DNA from 2 places in the Microcella alkaliphila genome. Region 1 is predicted to be linked to the other one. Evidence: riboswitches for the same ligand, from Rfam matches in the RefSeq annotation. Region 1 holds a riboswitch; the other holds the start of a gene.
What was found. Region 1 has a riboswitch for thiamine pyrophosphate ahead of thiC (phosphomethylpyrimidine synthase ThiC). Riboswitches for the same ligand answer to the same signal wherever they lie in the genome.

Region 1 (5,702 bases):
GTCGAGCGGGGGGTGGCGGCGATTCCGCTGTCGGCGTTCGATCCGCGGTCACGGGATGCGCGCATCCACTCGTCGCTGCGCTTCGCGTTCTGCAGAACGGACGCCCAGATCGACGAGGCCGTGCGCCGCCTGACCTCGGGCCGCTAAACGGGCTCGACCCGGAAGCGGCGCAGGGCGAGCGCCGGGTTGACGGCCCTCACCCGGACGACCTCGGCACGGTCGATCGTCGCCGCAGCGACACCGACCTCATCGTCGACGAACGCGAGCTCGCGGCCGAGCGGGTCGATGATGAGGCTCGCCCCCACCCCGACGGGCGGCGGGTGATCTGCCGCTGCGAGGTACACGGTGTTCTCGATGGCGCGGGCGGCGGCCAGCGTGCGCCAGGCGTGCCGCTTGTCGGGCCCGGCCACCCACTCGGCGGGCACGAGCACAAGCTCAGCTCCCGCGTCAACGAGGCGCCTGGTCACCTCGGGGAACCGCAGGTCGTAGCAGGTCTGCACGCCGACCGGCACTCCCCCGACGTCGAAGGATTCGGCGCCGACGATGTCGCCGGGTTCCGCCCAGTCCGACTCGGTCTGGCCGAAGGCGTCATACAGGTGCAGTTTGCGAGTGACGCTGAGCAGTGAGCCGTCGGCGCCGAGCGCGACGATGGTGTTGCGGAAGCGATCGTCCCGCGAGGCCGTTTCGAGCATCCCGGCGACGACGACAACGCCGTTCGACCGCGCGATGTCGGCAAGCCCCGCCACGAACGGCCCGTCGAGAGCCTCGGCGGCGGCGACCCAGTGTGGTCCCATCTTTCCGCCGAAGAACGCCGAGTACTCGGGCAGCACGACGAGTTCGGCACCCTCACGAGCGGCCTCGCGCACGAGCTGCACGACGCCGGCGAGGTTCTCGTCGCGGGCTGGCCCCGGCGCGAACTGGGCGACGGCGACGCGCAGTGTTTCGCTCATGCGGCCAGCCTAGAGGCGGCCGGGGCCGCTCACCACGGTCGCCGCTCTGCCAGCATGGAGCCATGAGCGCCTCCCTCATCGTTCTCGGTTCGGCGAACACCGACTACACGGTCGTCGTCGACCGCCATCCCCAGCCGGGTGAGACCCTGCTCGGCGGCGACGTCGTCGTCGCGACGGGGGGCAAAGGCGCGAACCAGGCGCTTGCCGCGGCCCGCTCGGGCGCCATGCCCGTCTTCGTCGGCGCCGTCGGCGACGACGCGGGGGGCCATGCCATGCTCGACGCTCTTGGAGCAGGCGGTGTCGACGTATCGAGCGTCGCCCGGTTCAGCGACGCACCGACCGGCGTTGCGCTCATCACCGTCTCACGCGACGGCGAGAACACGATCGTGGTCGCGCCCGGCGCGAACGGTCGCCTCGACGCGGATGCGGTGGCCACCACGATCACTGAGCTCGCCGGCCCCGGCACGGTCCTGCTCAGCCAGCTCGAGGTGCCGCTCGGTGTCGTCCACGCCGCCGCACGCGCGGTCGTCGGAGCCGGCGGCCGCGTCGCGCTGAACCTCTCCCCCGCCCGCGACATCCCCGACGAACTGCTCGAGCTGTGCGACCCGCTCGTCGTCAACGAGAGCGAAGCGCGGGCGGTGGGCGCCTCATCCTTCACCGATGTCGAAGGCGCCCTGTCGGCCGCGCAATCCCTCGCCAGCCGCTGCCGAAGCGTCATCATCACGCTCGGCGGTGACGGCGCGGTGTGGTGCGACGCTGCCGCGAGCGGCCATGTGGCCGCGCCCCGTGTCGAGGTTGTCGACACGACCGGGGCGGGCGACGCGTTCGTCGGCGCGGTCTGCGCAGAGCTCGCGGATGGCGCGGAACTCGCCGCCGCCGTCGCCGCCGGTGTGCGCTCCGGCGCAGCCGCCGTGCAGTGGCGCGGGGCGCAGCCTCCGACCCACTAGGCGCACCGGCCGGACGCCGGCAGCGAAGAAAGGGTGGTCGGGGTGCTGACGAAACCCGATTCCGTCAGCGCCCCGACCGGCTACGCCGCACCAACATAGGGGGGCTGAGCGGCGAAAGCCTTACGTCCACTCTGGCGCAACATGCGGGGCCCTCCCAGCACAGACGCGCCGCAATATTCGGTGAACGAATACGCGCAGGCTGCGGTGCTAGCGTGCCGCCGTGACCACCGCTGATCTGACCCGCGCCGACCCGGCGGTCAGGCGCAAACGGGTTGGCACCTCGAGCCGCGTGCTCGTGAACTTCGTCGGCGTATCGGCCCTGACCACGCTCGCGGCCACGGCCAGTACAGCGGCCGTCACCAGCGTTGCCGTCGTCCCCACCAGTCCACTGCACTGGCCGCGGCCGTCGGATTCGGTGCCGGCTCTGCGTTCCTGCGACGTCACCACCCGCACACGCGACTGGGCGCGGCGAACGTGGTCACGAGCATCCGCTGGGGGCTCGTCTCGATCATCGTCGGGCTGCTCGTTGCGGGAGCTCCGTCAGCGACGGCAATCATCGGGCTCGCGATCATCGCGCTCAGTCTCGACGGGGTGGATGGCAAGCTGGCTCGCCGGCAGCGGCTCGAGTCCCGCTTCGGCGCAGCGTGCGACATGGAGGTCGACTCGGTCTTCGCCCTCGTGCTTGCCGCACTCGCGGCGCTGGGGCCGTACGCGCGCCGACGCAGGAGCTCGAGTTCCCTCGAACGTTCCGGCGACGGCGACGGCGCAGTCATACGCTCATTATTCCGCGGAACGACGCTCGCGTTCACTGCACCCTTCGCGATCGGATAGGGTGGTCGACATCCACACGGGAGTCCTTGCAAGGGCTGAGATCGGGCTGACGCAGCCTGCGACCGTTCGAACCTGTCCGGGTAATGCCGGCGAAGGAAGTAGGACTTCTGATGACCGATGCGCTCTCATCCCATTCGCTCGACTATCTGCGTGACGAGGTGCACGGCATCCGTGTTCCCGTGACCAGCATCGCGCTCAGCGACTCCCCCGGCGCCGTTCCGAATCCGCCCCTCACGGTGTACCGCACGGCGGGACCCGGAAGCGACCCGCTGCGCGGACTGGAGCCGGCCCGCTCCGAGTGGATCGAGGCGCGCGGCGACACCGAGGTCTACGAGGGCCGGGAGCGCAACCTGCAGGACGACGGGCGTGCGGCACTTCGCCGTGGGGCGGCGTCGGCCGAGTGGCAGGGGCCCAGACGCCGTCCGCGCCGGGCCCGTCCCGGTAGGACCGTCACCCAGATGCACTACGCCCGGCGCGGAGTCATCACCCCGGAGATGCGCTTCGTCGCTCTGCGAGAGAGCTGCGACGTCGAACTGGTGCGCTCCGAGGTCGCTGCAGGGCGAGCGATCATCCCGAACAACATCAACCACCCGGAATCCGAGCCCATGATCATCGGCCGGGCCTTCCTCGTGAAGATCAACGCGAACATCGGCAACTCAGCGGTGACCAGTTCGATCGCCGAAGAGGTGGACAAGCTGCAGTGGGCGACGCAGTGGGGGGCGGACACGGTCATGGACCTGTCCACCGGCGACGACATCCACACCACGCGGGAGTGGATCATCCGCAACTCCCCGGTGCCGATCGGAACGGTGCCGATCTACCAAGCTCTGGAGAAGGTCGACGGCGAGGCGAGCCGGCTCACGTGGGAGATCTTCCGGGACACCGTCATCGAGCAGTGCGAGCAGGGTGTGGACTACATGACGATCCACGCCGGTGTGCTGCTGCGCTACGTGCCGCTGACCGCCGACCGGGTCACCGGCATCGTCTCGCGGGGCGGCTCCATCATGGCCGGCTGGTGCTTGGCGCACCACCAGGAGAACTTCCTCTACACGCACTTCGACGAACTGTGCGAGATCTTCGCCCGGTACGACGTCGCATTCTCGCTCGGTGACGGACTGCGGCCCGGATCCACGGCCGATGCGAACGACGCGGCGCAGTTCGCCGAGCTCGACACCCTCGCCGAACTGACCAAGCGCGCATGGGCATACGACGTGCAGGTCATGGTCGAAGGTCCCGGGCACGTGCCGTTCCACCTCGTCCGCGAGAACGTGGAACGGCAGCAGGAGCTCTGCGACGGTGCGCCGTTCTATACGCTCGGACCGCTGGTGACGGATGTCGCCCCGGGGTATGACCACATCACCTCGGCGATCGGGGCGACCGAGATCGCCCGGTACGGCACCGCCATGCTCTGCTACGTCACCCCGAAGGAGCACCTGGGACTGCCGAACAAGGACGACGTGAAGACCGGCGTGATCACCTACAAGATCGCCGCGCACGCCGCGGACCTCGCCAAGGGGCACCCCGGCGCCAACGAGCGCGACGACGCTCTGTCGAAGGCACGCTTCGAGTTCCGCTGGCGGGATCAGTTCGCCCTTTCCCTCGATCCCGTCACGGCGGAGGAGTTCCACGACGAGACGCTGCCCGCGGAACCGGCCAAGACCGCGCACTTCTGCTCGATGTGCGGGCCGAAGTTCTGCTCGATGCGCATCTCGCAAGACATCCGCGACCAGTTCGGCGACATGTCCGAGCAGGAACGGATCGCGGGCATGCGTGAGAAGTCCGGGGCTTTCCGTGATTCCGGCGGCACGGTCTACCTGGAGCTGCCCTCCGTGCGCGAGCAGGCGAGCCGGCCGGAGGCGCGGGGATCCACGCCGACCTGAAGAGCATCGCCGCCAACGGCGGCTACGGAATGGCTGTGGTTACCGCCGTGGTGGCGCAGAACACCCACGGCGTCCGGTCGGTGCACGTGCCGCCGGCTCGCGTGCTTCGCGCGCAGCTGGATGCGGTCAGCGACGATGTCATCGTCGACGCGGTGAAGATCGGGATGCTCGGCTCGACCGCTGCCGTCGCGGCGGTGGAGCGCTGGCTCCACCGGGTTCGCCCGCCCATCGTGGTCCTCGACCCGGTGCTTCATTCCTCGAGCGGCCGGCGACTCCTTCCCACCCGCGCGCTGCGCCGGTGGGACGGCCTCCTGTCTTGCGTCGACCTGCTCACGCCGAACCTGCCGGAACTCGCCACCCTGCAAGCCCGGTTCGGCGACTGGCACTCCTCCCTGCTGCATGCGAAAGACTGGCTGTCCGGGGCGCTCCGGCACGCGGACGAGCTCCGCGTGGGCACGGGAAACGGACCGTTGAACCACTTCCATCGCGGCACGTCGGCAGCGACGGAGCATCCGCGCCGACGGGACTGAGCGCGCGCCCTCGGAGAAAGCGACCGGGCGGTCGGCGAGGCGGTCAGTACGACTGGAGGGCCCACCGGGCGAATCCCCCGTCCAGGACACGCACCTCGGGGTGCCCGGCGGCCAGGAGAAGTGCCGCGGCGGCACGCGCACGCGGTCCTGCCTTGCAGTAGACGATGATCGGACGATCGGCGGGGAGGGCGGCGAAACCCGGGCCGTCGGCTCGCAGTCGGCTGAGCGGCGTGGAGCGCGCGCCCGAGATGTGTCCTCGGGCGTACTCGTCGGCCTCTCGGACGTCGAGAAGCTCGAACGGCACCTCGCTCGACGAGCACCCCGCCAGCGCGTTGCTCAGCTCGTCCACGTCGATGAGGGCAGCCGGATCCTCCTCAGTGCACGAGTCCGCAGGACACAGTCCCCCGGTGCCCGTGCGCGCACCGGGGTCGGTGACGGGGTCGGGTGCGACGGTGAACTCCCGCCACCTGGCGTCGGCGAGGTCGAAGGTGGCGAGTCGCCCGAGCAGGGTTCGACCCGTGCCGGTGATGAGTTTGATCGCCTCGGCGGCCATCATCGATCCGG
Region 2 (5,702 bases), 910 kb from region 1:
ACCGGCGCGATGCGGAAGCGTCGGCCGACACTCACCTGCGGGTCGACCGACACTCCAAAGCGCACCAGGCGTGGCTCGTGACCGGCGGTGAGATAGATGCCGAGGCTGGCGCCCTGGTTCTGCCAGAACTCGTGGTCGTCGAGCAACTCGGTGGCGGGGGAGAGGAGGGCGGCCTGGTCGCTGTCGGAGACACCGGCGTCGGCAAGCTTTTCGCCAGCGTCCCGTAGCGCGTTCTTGAGCACGGTGCTGTTCGCGGCCGTCTCCTTTCCCGTCGTTGCCATCGGCACGAGGATGCTCACGGCGAGCTCGGGCTCGGCGGTCGCGAGCGAGACGAGGGTGTCGGGGCTGGCGTTTTCCGTCGTTGCGTACATGGTTTCCTCCGTGATCGAGCACCCGCGGGGGCGGGCGCAGAAGAACCGGAGACGCTAGCGAGGGGCCCTGGGCGCGTCCTCAGAATCTCGCGCGCGGCATCCGTCGAGTCGCTGCCGTAGGCCGCGCGGGCTTGCGGGCGCTAGCGAGCCGCGTCGGAGCGCTTGGGCAGCCACTCCGCGGCAAGGACGGCGGCCTGTGTGCGGCGCTGCATGCCCAGCTTCGCGAGGATGCCACTCACGTAATTCTTAACCGTCTTTTCGGCCAGGTACAGGCGCAGCCCTATTTCGCGGTTCGACAGCCCTTCGGCGATCAGCGCGAGGATCTCGGTCTCGCGTCGGGTCAAGCCATCGAGCGGTGTCGTTTCGCTGGCGGCCGCGCGCATCTTCGCGGTAACGCGAGCGACGACGGCGGGGTCGAGCAGCGACGCCCCCGCATTGACCTGCCGGATCGCCTCGACGAGCCGCGTCGCGCGCACCTCCTTCAACAGGTAGCCGTTCGCGCCGGCCAGCACCGCGGCGAAGACGGCCTCGTCGTCGTCATAGGAGGTCAAGATCAGGCAGCCGATGTCGGGCCGTGCCGACTTCACGTCGCGGCAGACGTCGATTCCGCTGCCGTCGGGCAGACGCCCGTCCAAGACGGCGACGGTGGCGTCGGCCGCGATGATCGCCTCCGCGGTTCCGGCCACCTGGTCCGCTTCGCCCACCACCTCCATGCCGTCCTCCGCGTCGAGCAGGTCGGCAAGCCCGCGGCGCACGATCTCATGGTCGTCGAGCAGGAAGACGCGCACGGTGTCGGTCATGATGCCCCCCAGGGTACGCGCCAGAGAAGTTCGGTGCCGCCGCCCGATGAGGCACCGACCTCACACGTGCCGCCGCGTTCCACGGCACGGGCGCGCAGATTCTCGAGCCCTGACCGTCGCGTCGAATCGCCCAGTCCCTGACCGTCATCAACCACACGGATGCTCACCTCGGCTCCGCGCACCGCCACCGCGACATCCACACGCGTCGCCTGCGCGTGCCGCACGGCGTTCGAGAGCGCCTCCCTCACGACGGCAACGAGGTCATCGCCGAGCTCAGAGTCGACCAGCGTGTCAACCGGGCCCTGGAACTCGAGCCCCGAGTCGAGGTCTTCGCCCTCGAGCGTCTCCCGCACCAGGGTGTTGATGCGGGCCCGCAGACTGTATGCGGCGGCTGACGGCGGCGCCGACAGGCGGTAGATAGCCTGGCGAATCTGCCGGATGGTGGAGTCGATCGCGTCGACCTGGTGGGCGATGCGCGCACCCGTCGGAGTCGTGGGGTCACTCACGACGCTTTGCAGGCTCAACCCCACCGCAAACAGACTCTGGATGACGTGGTCGTGCAGGTCGCGCGCGATCCGGTCGCGTTCGTCCGACAGGGCGATGCGCTGCTCGTCGACGCGTGCCCGAGCGAGCTCACGCGCGATCGTCACCGACTCGACGAAACGGGTGAGCATGGCGTCGTCGTCAGCGATGACGCGGCCGTCACCCCGAGCATCCGTGTGAGGGTCGACGACGAGGCGACCGTCGTCGTCAACCGCGATAACCCCGGTGGGTAGGCCCGTGAGGGTCTGCGCGGCGACGACGATGGCAGTCCCATCATCGGGCGAGAGCTCTCCGGCGAGAAGCCGGCGCGACACATCCTCCGCCGCCTCGAGCCAGACCCGTGAACGTTCCGAACGGGCATACAGGCGCGAGTTCGCGATTGCCGTGCCGGCCATCGCCGCGAGGCTCGCGATCACGCTCGCATCCAGGTCATCGAAGGGCCCGGAGTCGCGCTCGGTGAGATAGAGATTTCCGAAGGCGGCGCCGTCAACGTGAATCGGAACCCCGAGAAACGAGTTCATCGGCGGGTGGTGCGCGGGAAACCCGACAGACCGTGGATCGTCCGACAGTCGTGGCAGGCGAATGGTGGCGTCGTCGGCGATGACCGCGCCGAGAATCCCGCGACCGGTCGGCGGGGGGCCGAGGCGGGCGACGGTGTCGTCGTCGAACCCGGCATGCACAAACCGCTCGAGGCTGCCGTCCGGTGCGATGACGCCGAGGGCGCCGTAGCGGGCGCGCACCAGCTGACGGGCGGCCTCCACGATGCGCTGCAGGGCGATCGACAGGTCCAGATCTTGCGTCATCGCCTGCGCCGCCGAGATCAGCAGGCTGACGCGATGGCGGCCCTCCGTCTCGTCGGCAGCGTCGTCGAGCACCCGCCGCACGAGGGTTTCCAGCTCGTCGCTCTCGCCCAACAGTGGTGCCATGCCCGGAGTCTACTGAGGGCGGGATGCCGCCTTCGAGCCACCGGGCGTACACTGATCGACGTACACGGGAGCCCGATCGCCGGGCTGAGAGGAAGCCACAGGGCTTCGACCGTCGAACCTGATCCGGGTAATGCCGGCGCAGGGAGGACATCTCGCACCCGTGCCGTTGCGAAAGAACGGTGCGCCTCACCGGCGCGCACCCACATCGAAAGGCACGAATCATGACAGCAACCCCCACCCCGAAGTCGACCGCGCGCGGGGGTGCACGCCTGCGCTGGCGCGTCGTCGACATCGTCGTTGCGAGCGTCGTCGGCGTCGCCGTCGGCCTCGTCTTCTTCGCGTGGAACCTCACCTACAACCCGATCGGCAGCGCGCTCGGCGCTCTGCTTCCGGGCGTGCAGGGCAGCGTTCACGGCGTCTGGCTGATCGGCGGTGTTCTGACCGCCCTCATTGTGCGCAAGCCTGGCGCCGCGATCTACGGCGAGATGGTCGCCGCAACCGTGTCGGCACTGTTCGGAAACGAGTGGGGCCCGCTGACGCTGCTGTCCGGGCTCGTGCAGGGCCTCGGCGCCGAGATCGTCTTCGCGCTCTTGCTGTACAAGGCGTGGGGTGTTGTCGCCGCCATGCTCGCCGGCGCGGGCGCTGGCGTCGGCATGGTCATCCTCGACCTCGTGCTCTGGTACGCCGGAGCCGGCGCGCTGTTCGCCACCGTCTACGCCATCTCGGGCATCGCCTCCGGCGCCATCATCGCCGGCCTGTTGTCGTGGTTGGCGATGCGCGCGCTCGCGCGAACCGGCGCGCTTGATCGCTTCGCCGCGGGTCGCGAGCGCGGCGACGACGACGAGGACGAGGGTGACGATTCGTCGCCGGGCGCCTCGGCCGTCGACGGCGAGCACGCCGCCGCCCGGTGACCTCCGCCCTGCCGGCGGGCGCCGGCACCACCACACACCCGCGGGCTGCTCGCCTCGCGGCGCACGGCTTCGGCTGGCGTCCGCGCGGCCGCAAGGCCCCGGTGCTCGCCGACGTCGATCTTGCGATCGAGGCCGGCGAGCGCGTGCTGGTGCTCGGTGCCTCCGGCAGCGGCAAATCCACCCTGCTGCAGGCCTTCGCCGGAGTGCTCGGCGGCGACGACGACGGCGACCGCACTGGAACCATCACAGTCGACGGCCGCGACCCGGCAGATGCCCGCGGCCGGGTCGGTCTGCTTCTGCAAGACCCCGAAGCGGGCATCGTTCTCGAACGCGCCGGCGACGACCTCGCGTTCGGCCCGGAGAACCTGGGAGTACCGGTCGCGGAGATCGCAAGGCGGCTCGACGGTGCTCTCGACCGGGTGGGACTCGACATCGCCGCCGACCGGCGCACACCCGAATTGTCGGGCGGGCAGCAGCAGCGCCTCGCCCTCGCCGGCGTGCTCGCGCTCGAGCCCGGGGCGTTGCTGCTCGACGAACCCACCGCGCAACTCGACCCCTCAGGCGTCGGCGAGATCGTCGACGCCGTCATCGCCGCCGTCGAGCGTCGAGGGCTCACCCTCGTCGTCATCGAACACCGTGTCGACGTGTGGCTTCCCCACATCGACCGCGTCATCGTGCTAGACCGGGGGCGGGTGATCGCCGACGGTGACCCCGCGTCGGTTCTCGAGCGTGAGGGGGCGGCGCTCGCCGAGCGGGGCGTCTGGGTTCCTGGTCGCCCGCCCGTGCATCCGCCTGCCGCCGTCACGGCGGCCGCGCGAGAGCGCGCCGTTCTCCTGAAGGCGACCGGGCTCGCTGCCGGTCCCGCCGGAGCCAAGCCCGTCGTCGAGAACATCGACCTGACCGTGCGCGCGGGCGACGTGATCGCTCTCACCGGCCCGAACGGCGCAGGCAAATCGACTCTCGCCCTGGCGCTCGCGGGGCTGTTGCCGAGGGCCGCGGGCACCGTCACGACCGCCGACGGCGTCGACCCTGCGACGGTCAGCTCGGTCGAGCTGTCGCGGCTCGTCGGCGTGGTGTTCCAGAACCCCGAGCACCAGTTCGTCGCCGCCACCGTGCGTGACGAGCTCGCCCTCGGTGCTGGCGAAGTGCCCGCCGCATTGCTCGACCGTCTCGGGCTCGCGCGCCGCGGAGGAACGAGCCCGTACCGACTGAGCGGGGGAGAAAAGCGCCGCCTGTCGGTCGCGACCGCCATCGCGGCGGGGCCGCCCGTGTTGATCCTCGACGAGCCGACCTTCGGCCAGGACCGCCGCACCTGGGCCGAACTGGCCGCGCTGATCGCCGAACACCGCGATCGCGGCGGGGCCGTCATCATGGCCACGCACGACCGCGAGCTGATCGCCGCTCTCGGCGCGCGCGAACTGCGTCTGCCGGCCCGACCGCCGAGGCCCACTCCCGACGCGGCTGGCGAGGCGGTCGCGGCGGGCGAGACGTCAGCCGGGCCCGCGAGCAGGCCGCCGTTGCTCGAGCGCCTCAACCCGGTCGCCGCGCTCGCCGCCGGCCTGTTCCCCGCGCTGATCCTCGTCGCGACGATCGACATCGTCTCGGCCGCCGTCGCGCTCACGCTGCAGCTCCTGCTGCTTCCGCTGCTCGGGGTCGACGCGCGCACACTCGTTCGCCGCACCGCGCCGGTGTGGATCGCCGCGCCGCTATCGGGCCTCACGATCCTCCTGTACGGGCAAACGAGCGGCCAGATCTACGCCGAATTCCTCTTCGTGCGCATCAGCGACGGGTCGATCGAACTGGCGATCGCGACCGTCCTGCGCGTGCTCGCCATCGGCATCCCCGCTGTTGCGCTGTTCGCGCGCGTCGACGTGACCCGCTTCGGCGACGCGCTCGCGCAAACGCTGCGCCTGCCCGCCCGCTTCGTGCTCGGTGCCGTCGCGGCGCTGCGCATGCTCGGGCTCCTCGGCAGCGACATGCGGATGCTCGAACGGGCCCGCCGCGCCCGCGGGCTCGGCGACCGGGGCCGTATCCGCCGACTTCCCGGCCTCGTGCTGGCGCTGCTCGTCCTCGCGATCCGACGCGGTGCTGCCCTCGCCGTCGCGATGGAGGCGCGCGGCTTCGGCGCCCCCGTCGCCCGCACGTGGACTC

Region 2: it holds a riboswitch for thiamine pyrophosphate, as region 1 does, so the genes downstream of both, CPY97_RS09545 (ECF transporter S component) here and thiC (phosphomethylpyrimidine synthase ThiC) in region 1, are expected to answer to the same signal.

The regions. Positions count from the first base shown of each region.
Region 1 covers NZ_AP017315.1:1,022,352-1,028,053, reverse strand. Annotated here, with positions in the region: gene CPY97_RS04995 (aminotransferase class I/II-fold pyridoxal phosphate-dependent enzyme) at 1-147, shown strand, start outside; gene CPY97_RS04990 (carbon-nitrogen hydrolase family protein) at 144-950, opposite strand; gene CPY97_RS04985 (ribokinase) at 1,013-1,897, shown strand; gene CPY97_RS04980 (CDP-alcohol phosphatidyltransferase family protein) at 2,372-2,728, shown strand; TPP riboswitch at 2,735-2,843, shown strand; gene thiC (phosphomethylpyrimidine synthase ThiC) at 2,839-4,608, shown strand; gene CPY97_RS04970 (bifunctional hydroxymethylpyrimidine kinase/phosphomethylpyrimidine kinase) at 4,593-5,138, shown strand; gene moeB (molybdopterin-synthase adenylyltransferase MoeB) at 5,182-5,702, opposite strand, start outside.
Region 2 covers NZ_AP017315.1:1,935,199-1,940,900, reverse strand. Annotated here, with positions in the region: gene CPY97_RS09560 (hypothetical protein) at 1-371, opposite strand, end outside; gene CPY97_RS09555 (response regulator) at 512-1,171, opposite strand; gene CPY97_RS09550 (GAF domain-containing sensor histidine kinase) at 1,168-2,640, opposite strand; TPP riboswitch at 2,695-2,802, shown strand; gene CPY97_RS09545 (ECF transporter S component) at 2,862-3,551, shown strand; gene CPY97_RS09540 (ATP-binding cassette domain-containing protein) at 3,548-5,702, shown strand, end outside.